3 regions of the Martinezella jaguaris genome follow, and region 3 is predicted to be linked to each of the others. Evidence: predicted binding sites of a transcription regulator. Region 3 holds the regulator's gene; each other region holds the start of a gene.
The links. Region 3 encodes LexA, which represses DNA repair genes until DNA is damaged. Its sites were predicted from a motif close to TGTTCNNNNTGTGTTCNG; they were not measured.
Positions count from the first base shown of each region.

Region 1: CCGE525_RS05130 (PA0069 family radical SAM protein) is a predicted target of LexA. The motif match lies at 1,921-1,938, and genes of this name have one in related genera.
Region 2: CCGE525_RS12660 (ATP-dependent helicase) is a predicted target of LexA. The motif match lies at 1,756-1,773, and genes of this name have one in related genera.

Region 1 covers NZ_CP032694.1:1,054,648-1,057,927, forward strand. The annotation lists gene CCGE525_RS05125 (ribonuclease HII) at 1-588, opposite strand, end outside; gene CCGE525_RS05130 (PA0069 family radical SAM protein) at 694-1,851, opposite strand; gene CCGE525_RS05135 (glycosyltransferase family protein) at 2,082-2,600, shown strand; gene CCGE525_RS05140 (hypothetical protein) at 2,782-3,096, shown strand; gene moaB (molybdenum cofactor biosynthesis protein B) at 3,142-3,280, opposite strand, start outside.
Region 2 covers NZ_CP032694.1:2,589,142-2,592,421, reverse strand. The annotation lists gene CCGE525_RS12660 (ATP-dependent helicase) at 1-1,703, opposite strand, end outside; gene CCGE525_RS12655 (efflux RND transporter periplasmic adaptor subunit) at 2,071-3,240, shown strand; gene CCGE525_RS12650 (efflux RND transporter permease subunit) at 3,237-3,280, shown strand, end outside.
Region 3 covers NZ_CP032694.1:1,998,050-2,001,329, forward strand. The annotation lists gene CCGE525_RS09835 (ComEC/Rec2 family competence protein) at 1-1,802, shown strand, start outside; gene lexA (transcriptional repressor LexA) at 1,783-2,505, opposite strand; gene CCGE525_RS09845 (DUF2721 domain-containing protein) at 2,937-3,280, opposite strand, start outside.

The DNA of each region.
Region 1 (3,280 bases), 940 kb from region 3:
GGCGCGATGCTGGGCGGTGGCGTAGCCGGCATGGGCGGCGAAACCGTAGACAGGAAAGACGTCGCCGGCGCGAGCCATCATCCGGTCGCGGGTCACCTTGGCGACGATCGAAGCGGCGGCGATGGAAAAGGAGCGCGCATCGCCCTTGACCACGGCTTTTCCCGGGCAGGCGAGCCCGCCGGGCACATCCAGCCCATCGGTCAGGACGTAACTTGCCGGCACGGCAAGGCTGCAGATGGCCCGGCGCATAGCGTCCAGGCTCGCCTTGCGGATATCGGTGATGTCGATGCGGGCAGCACTTGAGGAGGCAATGGAGACGGTGGCGGTCGCGAGGATTTCGACAAACAATGCCTCGCGCCTCACGGCCGAAAGCTGCTTGGAATCGTTCAATCCCTCGGGAATGCGCTCCGGGTCGAGAATGACCGCGGCCGCTACAACGGGGCCTGCCAGCGGCCCGCGTCCCGCCTCATCGGCACCCGCTACCGGCCAGTGCCCAGCGCGACGGGCAATCAGTTCCAACTCGAAGGTCGGAACGATCGGCTCCTCGTCGAAAAGCATGGGAGAATCGGATGGTGTGCTGCGTGGCATGCGGCAAAGCTCGCACACCACCCGATCTCCTGCAAGCCCCCGGTGGATCAAGGCGGCGAAACCGGGGACTTTTCCGGCGGGCAGGGAAACCCGCGGGAAAAGGGTTCACAGCAGTGAAAGCTGCGCGCCGCTGCCATCCGGCGGCACAAACAGGTCGTCGCGTATCGCAATGCTGCGGCGGGTGAGCTCCAGCCGCTTCGTTGCCATTTCGAAACGGCGGCTGATCTGCCAAGCATAGGGGCCTGCACCCTTCATGCGTTTGCCGAACTCGGCATCATAATCCTTGCCGCCACGCATCGAACGGATCAGCGACATGACATGGCGGTACCGATCCGGATAGTTCTGCAGCAGCCAATCGCGGAAGAGCGGGCTGACCTCCAGCGGCAGGCGCAGGATGACATAGCTCGCTTCCATGGCGCCGGCTGCCTTGCCCGCATCGAGAATGCGCTCGATCTCGTGGTCGTTGAGGGCAGGGATGATCGGCGCCACCATCACGGCGGTCTGGATACCGGCCTCGCTGAGCGCGCGGATCGCCTCCAGGCGTCGCTGGGGTGTAGCGGCGCGTGGTTCCATGGTGCGCGCCAGCTTGCGGTCGAGCGTGGTCACGGAGATACCGACACGCACCAGGCTTTTGGCTGCCATCTCCTTCAGAATGTCGACATCGCGCATGATCAGTGCCGACTTGGTGACAATCGCGACCGGATGGTTTGCCTTGTTCAGCACTTCGAGAATCTGGCGCATGATCCGCCATTCCTTCTCGATCGGCTGATAAGGATCGGTATTGGTGCCGATCGCGATGACGCGCGGCTTGTAGCCGGGCTTGGCGAGTTCTCGTTCCAGCAGTCGCGCAGCATCAGGTTTGGCGAAGAGTTTCGATTCGAAATCGAGCCCCGCCGACAGGCCCATATAGGCATGTGTCGGCCGTGCGAAACAATAGATGCAGCCATGCTCGCAGCCACGATAGGGGTTGATGGAACGATCGAAGGGGATATCGGGAGACTCGTTGCGCGTGATTGCCGTGCGCGGCTTTTCCACCTGCACTTCGGTTTTGAACGGCGGCAATTCTTCCAGCGTCTGCCAGCCGTCGTCGAATGTCTCACGCCGCAGCGGCTCGAACCGGCCGCTCGGGTTCAGCCCAGCGCCGCGACCGCGCCTGCGATCGATCTCGACTCTGAGACCGGTGTCGGCGATCAAAGCATTGGCAACATCTGCCGTGTTGGCAGGCGCAAATGCGGCCTGCCCTGCAAGGGACTGCTCGTTCATCGGTAACTCCGGGGCGGTTTGCGGTATGGCACGCCGCGTCTAAGATGATTAAATTCCTATCCGACAAATGAGAACAATGCAAGAACAAAATGCGCAATTGCATTCACCCGCGCCACATGTCCGCATGGGTCGCGGCGGCATTTTTGTCTGCGCATAAGCTCTACCTAAACCTTCCGGTTTAAGGGGGTTATGCGCTGGCAATAAATTGTGCGGCGCTTTATAAATGGGCAATGTTGACAGTTATCATTGAATGCCAGGACCAGGAACCTGAGCTGGCGCAGACATTGGCGGCATTGGTCGCGGGCGCGATCGAAGGGCTCGTATGCGACGTCGTCGTGCTCGATCATGGCTCGCGTGACGGCACCTCGCACGTCGCCGACGCTGCCGGCTGCCGTTTCTATTCACAATGGGATATCAAAGACATATTGAGTTCGGCGCGGGGCGAATGGTTACTTTTCGTCGAGCCCGGCGCGCGTCCGCAGGCCGGCTGGATCGATGAGATCGCCGAATATGTCTCGCTCAACAAAGTGCCTGCGCGGTTCACTGCCTCGCGCGGCTATCGCCGCCCTTTGCTGCAGCGCATCGGCCGCCGTCTGCCGCCGCTGGAATTGGGCTTGCTCCTCTCCAAAGGCCAAGCCATCGCCGTCGCAAAAACCGGCATGAGGCTTGCCGAGTTCGCCAAGGGCCAGAAGAGCCGCCAACTGTCCAGCGAACTGATTCCCTCCTGGGTCGCGCGGGCGGCCCGGTAGCCCGGCTCCGTGATCGACCCAGATTCCATTTGAAAATAAGATAATAGATGTCATAATTTTGATGTGGCGGCACCTCTCGCGTGTCGCGTCGGGCGGCCGACCATGAAGATGCCGGTATGCGGCAGAGCAGGTCAGCAGAACTCTCCTCTTCTGCCGGATTTCCGGCGAAAGGAGGTGCGTCATGGGACGCACGATGTTCTACCGCCTCATCGGAACGGCCCTTGTGGCAACGGCAATCCTTCATCCGGGCTCAGCAGCTTCGCAGGCGATGCTCGCTTGTGCCCAGCGTGTCGAAATTGTCGCTTTCCTTGATGCGCGCTATTCCGAAAAGCTCTCGGCCGTTGGTCAGCTTGACCCGAAGAGGATCATCGAAATCTTTGCCGCCGAAAGTGGCAGTTGGACAATGATGATCACCGATGTCTCTGGCCGGAGTTGCGTAATCCTCAGCGGTCAGAATTGGGAATCAATTCCTGTTTTGCCGGGATCGAAGGCATAGGGATTGGGAAAGGCCGAGGAATATTCCTCAAATAATGCGCCAATCTTATTTTGAGCCGGCGCCACGCTTCAAATGCTCGTCGAGCCGCGGCATGATCTCCACGAAATTGCAGGGCATGTGTCGGTAATCGAGCTGCGCCTTCAGGATACCGTCCCAGGCATCCTTGCAGGCGCCCGGAGAGCCC
Region 2 (3,280 bases), 590 kb from region 3:
TCCTTGAGGTTTTCCAGGCGACCCGGCGCTTCCGCCGATTTGTCGTTCTTCCACATGTCGGTATAGCCGGACTCTTCAAGAATCTGTTCGGCAAGCTCTGTATGCGGGGTGTTTTCGAGCAGACCCTGCCAGCGGCGGAAGGATTGTACGACGTCGAACAGCGCCTTACGCGCCTTCGGCTTCATCTCGTCCGTCTCGATGATATCGGCGGCCGCCGCCAGCATCGGGATATCGCGGACGCGGGCATAGTCATGCAGGGCGCGCACGGTGGTATCGCCGAGGCCACGCTTCGGCGTGTTGATGATGCGCTCGAAGGCAAGATCGTCGGCCGGCTGGCAGACGAGGCGGAAATAGGCCATGGCATCGCGGATTTCGAGGCGCTCGTAGAAGCGCGGGCCGCCGACGACGCGATAATTGAGGCCGAGCGTGACGAAACGATCTTCGAATTCGCGCATCTGGAAGGAGGCGCGCACTAGGATCGCCATGTCATTGAGATTGTGCTTGCTTCGCTGAAGCTGTTCGATCTCCTCGCCGATCGCACGCGCTTCCTCCTCGGAATCCCAGGAGGCGTGCACTTGCACCTTGATGTCGTCCGGATCGGCGCGGTCGGTGAACAGCGTCTTGCCGAGCCGGCCCTCATTATGCGCGATGAGGTGTGCTGCTGCACCGAGAATATGCTCGGTGGAGCGGTAGTTGCGCTCCAGCTTGATCACCTTGGCGCCGGGAAAATCCTTTTCGAAGCGCAGGATGTTGTCCACTTCGGCGCCGCGCCAGCCATAGATCGACTGGTCGTCGTCGCCGACGCAGCAGACATTCTGCAGTTCGCCCTTCGGCCGCTGCGCCAGCAGACGCAGCCACATATATTGCGCGGTGTTTGTGTCCTGATACTCGTCGACGAGGATATAGCGGAAACGCTGATGGTATTCCTTCAATACATCCGGGTTTTGTCGGAACATATTGATCGGATGCAGCAAAAGGTCGCCGAAGTCGCAGGCGTTCAGCGTCTTCAGGCGGGCCTGATAGGCGGTATAGAGTTCGCGGCCCTTGCCGTTGGCGAAGGCGCGGGCATCGCCCTCGGGAATATCCGCCGGGCCGAGGCCCTTGTTCTTCCAGGTGTCGATCATCCCGGCGAATTGCTTGGCCGGCCAGCGCTTGTCGTCCAGGCCTTCGGCCTGGATCAACTGCTTGATCAGACGCACAACATCATCGGTGTCGAGAATGGTGAAACTCGAGGAGAGGCCGACCAACTCGGAGTGACGGCGCAGCAGCTTGACGCCGATCGAGTGGAAAGTGCCGAGCCAGGGCATACCCTCGACAGCGCCGCCGACGAGCAGCGCAACGCGCTCCTTCATCTCGCGCGCGGCCTTGTTGGTGAAGGTAACAGCGAGGATCTGCGAGGGGAAAGCGCGGTTGGTGGACAGGATATGGGCGATGCGGGTCGTCAGCACACGTGTCTTGCCGGTGCCGGCGCCGGCGAGCACGAGAACTGGTCCATCCAGCGTCTCGACCGCTTCTGCCTGTTCCGGATTGAGGCCGGCGAGATAGTCGGGCCGGCGGCCGCTATCGCGCGCTGCCATCGCGCGGGCCGCAATACCGCCGCCGGCGGGGCCCGGTGCGGGCGCAGGCCGGCGCGTTGCCGGATGCGGAGCAAGGTGCTCCGGCTCCTCGTCAAAGAAGGGAATGTCGTCATGTCCGATGGTCATGCGGCTCAATGTAATGATTCTGCCCCGAAAGGCAAAAGAAACGGCCGGAAAATAGAACAAAAAGTGCACATTCTGTCGTGCGCAAGCCTTTGAACTGTGCGCATCGCACATATTTGCGGCCGTTTACTGACGGGCTTCGAAACGTGTCGTTGTCCCCGGACAAGATTACAACTTCGTCATAATGCCGTGCAAATCTTGCTGCAGAACAGCAAAAGATCGATATTGCTGAAAATGGGGCAGAATCGCGCGACCTATCACCGCTTCGCCCCGCAACCTGGTCTCGAGAAACTTGCAAGATTCTCGGAGAGGCCATGTTGAATTTACGACGCGATTTCATCGCCTCTGACAATCCGAGCCGGAGACGTGCATGACCGCCTGGAAGCAGCTTTTCCTATCCCTCATCGTAGTCGTGGCCGGATGCGCCGCGGCGTTAGTTTTCGTGCCCGGCACGGCTGGATCGCTGACGAAAATCGGCGTTCCTCAGGCATGGGTGGCGGTGCTTGTGCCGGCCGATGGCAGGAACGATGCCGGAGAGGGCGATGCCGCTACGGCCGGCAACAGACGGCGTGGCACCAATACGCCGCTGGTGGTGACCGAGGCAGTGGTGAATGGCGTGGTCAACGATCGTCTCAGCGCAATCGGTACCGGCGAAGCCATCCGCTCCGTCGTCGTTACGCCGCAGGCGGCGGGGATGATCAGGGAAATTCTCATCAAGTCTGGCGACCGGGTAAAGCAGGGCCAGGTCCTTGCCCGCCTCGACAATGACGAGCAGATCATCGCTCGCGGCCAGGCGGAAGTGACGCTGAAGAGTGCTGCCGAGAAATCGCAGCTCTATCACACCATCAAATCCAGCGTGTCGCGCATGGATGTCTTCGACGCCGAGATCGCCGAGCAAGGCGCAAGGCTGGCGCTGCAATCGGCCGAGCTGGCGCTGAAGCGCCGGGATATCGTCGCGCCGATCGACGGCATTGTCGGCATCGTACCCGTGGTCATCGGCGACAATGTCACTACGACGACCAGCATCGTTACGCTCGACGACCGCTCGCAAATCCTGGTCGATTATTGGGTACCGGAGCGTTTCGCCAATACGATCAAGGTCGATCAGCCGGTGGAGGCGACATCGGTGGCGCTGCCGGGGCGGCTGTTCTCGGGCGTGGTGGAGGCAGTCGATAATCGTGTCGATGGCGCGAGCCGGACACTGCGCATCCGCGCAGGCATGGACAATGCATCCGATGAACTGCGCGCCGGCATGTCTTTCAATGTCGGCATGCGTTTTGCCGGTGAGACCTATCCTTCCGTCGATCCGCTGTCCGTGCAATGGGACGGAGAGGGCTCCTATGTCTGGCGCATCGTTGACGCCAAATCGTCCAAGGTGCGTGTCAATGTCGTGCAGCGCAATCCGGATGCGGTGCTGGTCAAGGCCGATCTCAGGGATGGCGACCTGGTCGTCACCGAAGGATTGCAGCGTGTGACCGAGGGCGGTGCCGTGCGTTTTGCCCGCGATGTTGCCGAAGCGGCGGAGGTCGCCACGCAATGACAGGGCACGACAACGACGCCGGCGATGCTGCCGAAGCCGG
Region 3 (3,280 bases):
CGCCGCCGGCCGGACCCGCCTTGCCCGGCCTCAACGATTTTGCCTTCAGCGCCTATTTCGACGGCATCGGCGCAAATGGCTTCGTGTATGGAACGCCGACGCTATTGTCACCGGCCGGAGATATTGCCGAAAGATCGATTCTCGACAAAGCGGATATCTGGCTTGCTGGCTTGCGCAGCAGCATCGGCGACAGAATCAGAATGCTGCTGCCTGGTGACACCGGCGCCTTTGCGGCTTCTCTTGTCACCGATGAGAGACGCGCAATCTCAAAGGATACGACGGAAGCGCTACGGACCTCCGGCCTTGCGCATATCATCGCCATCTCCGGCCTGAACATGGCGCTCTCAGCGGGCATTTTCTATGTCGGCCTGCGTTATGCTCTCAGCCTGTTTTTCGGCGTGGCACAGGCCTGGCCAACGAAGAAGATCGCAGCCTTCGGTGCGCTGATCACGGTGACTGCCTATTATCTTATTTCCGGTTTCGGTGTGTCGGCGGAACGCGCATTCATCATGATGGCGATCATGCTGATCGCCGTGCTTTTCGACCGGCCATCCCTCAGCCTCCGCAACGTGGCGCTGTCGGCGATCGTCATCCTCATTCTGTCGCCGTCACAGGCGCTCGGACCAAGTTTCCAGATGTCCTACGCAGCGACCCTGGCATTGGTGTCAGGCTATACGCTCTGGACTAGGAGACGGCATCGGGAAAGCATACTCTCCCGCTTCCAGATCATGCGTCCGCTGCTCTTCGTCTCACGATTCTTCGGCGGCATATTGTCGACCTCCTTTATCGGCGGCGCGTCGACGGCGATCTTCTCGATAGAGCATTTTCACCGCTTGGCGACATATGGTCTTGTCGCCAATTTGGCTGCCATGCCGGTCGTTTCCTTCATCGTGATGCCGTTTGGCATGGCGGCGACGCTGCTGATGCCATTCGGTGTTGATGCCCCCTTTTGGCAGGTCACCGGCACGGGACTTGATATCGTCATCGTCATTGCCAAAACGGTGGCGGCCTGGGGCGGCAATATTCCCTTCGGGCGACTGCCAGTCTGGTTGTTCCCAACGATTATCGTCGGTTTCTTACTGATGACGTTGCTGAGGACGTGGCTGCGACATGCAGGTGCGCTTCTGATCATCGGTTCGGTCGCAATTGTCGCACTCAGCCCTGATGTCCGAAAGCCTGACCTGATAATTTCCGAAGACGGCACGTTGGTCGCCTTGCTGCGGAATGGTGCGTTGACGACCAATCGCGAAAAGCCGCCCGATTTCATCTTCGAGCAGTGGCAACGAGCGCTGGCGATGACCGAGCAGCATCCGCCGACGATACTTCCGCCGGACAATCAGCTACCCAAGATCAGCAAATCGGACGCTCATCGCCGCCTCAGTTCCGACGAGCAGACTGCCGTGCGAAAGGCGATGGATGCGGCGCTGGACAATACCGGCGAAGGCGGCTTCGCCTGCCAGAAGGGGGCGTGGTGCGTGGCGATACTGGATAATGGCGACATGCTCGTCGCCATCGAAAACGCTGCCTATCTCGCTCCGGCCTGCGACACCGCCAATATCGTCGTGACTCCCATCCGGCTGCGTCTCGATCGCTGCCGCTCCGGCGCAGTGCTTTTTACGGGCGCTACGCTACGCCGGACAGGCTCCATTGAAATGGACCTCAGCGCCGACAAACCGGCAACAACAACCGCGTTTCAAACTTTGACGCGGCCATGGAATTTGCATCGCGCCTATGATTGGCGATCGGGCACCTTTGGAGCGCCGATCGCACCGATGTCTCCGGTCAGTGATAACGGCGAATGAGGCCGACGAGCTTGCCCTGCACTTTGACGCGATCCGGTCCGAAGATGCGGGTCTCGTAAGCCGGGTTAGCCGCTTCAAGCGCGATCGACGCACCCTTGCGGCGGAAGCGCTTCAATGTTGCCTCTTCATCATCGACGAGAGCGACGACGATATCGCCGGGGTTGGCGGTCGTAGCGTTGCGGATAATCACCGTATCGCCGTCAAAGATGCCGGCGTCGATCATCGAATCGCCTTTGACTTCAAGCGCATAATGTTCGCCCGAGCCAAGCATATCGGCTGGAACGGTGATGTCGTGGGTATTGTTCTGGATCGCTGAGATCGGTACACCGGCAGCAATGCGGCCCATGACCGGTACGGAAACGGAACTGTTGTTTTCGTCATTCACCGGCCTGGCAGGAGCCGGCGGCGGTACCAGCTGCGGCTTGCCAAGGCTGCCCTCGATGACGCTCGGCGAAAAGCCGCGGCGTGGCTGCAGGCTGGGACTATAAGCCTCCGGCAGCTTGATGACCTCCAGCGCGCGAGCCCGGTTCGGCAGACGGCGTATGAAGCCACGCTCTTCCAGAGCAGTGATGAGACGGTGAATGCCGGATTTGGACGCGAGGTCCAACGCATCCTTCATCTCATCGAAAGATGGCGGGACACCGGACTCCTTCATTCGTTCGTGAATGAAGAGAAGCAGTTCCTGCTGCTTGCGTGTCAACATCGTCTTCGGACCCCAAAATTGAGAAAAGCGTCGTGAAACAAATCCAGAACGGACACTATATGTTCCATATGTGTTCCGCAAGCCCTTAAATTTTGGTGAATATTTTGTAACCGCATCAAAGAAATAAGAACATAACCGGTCCCAGCCCGACGGTTTTTCAGGGTATCCGTGTGCTAACAATCGGAAATATAAGCGGAATCTGAAATGGAAGGAATTTTTCCGATTGAAAGCCACGTGTTTCCAAGGCGATGAAAAGCCACGCTATTTGCGTAATAAGCTCTTTGGAGGACGATGTTCTCCGAATGACGGAATTGCAGGCGGTGGATCAAGCTAAGGGGGCCGAATCTAAGAGTGACGCGACTGCGGGAATCGGTACTTCCGTGACGAGATCGGGCGCGAATTCAACAGGCTGGGCGGATTTCAGATATGTTTCACAATCCCTCGCGCCGGCGCTCGAGCAAGGCGCGGTCGTTGGCTATCTGCTTCAGCATGCTGCGCCCGGCCAGGAACATCTCGAAGAGAAAGGCCGCAAAAGCGCCCATGAGCGCGACGACGGCAAGGCCGAAGAACCAAAGCAGCATCTGTTCGCGAAACTGCTGGCGAATCGCTCCGCTCATGAGGCCGAGCGTTGCTAGGCATGTGCACACGCCCGATAGCGTGCCGAGGAGGACGGCAACCTCGAGCGCCAAAGTTCGCCGTCGCAGATAATAGAGCTGCAGCAGCCGTGCTTCATCCGGATCGTCTGAAGTCACCCGCTCGAAAAGGTTGTTGACCC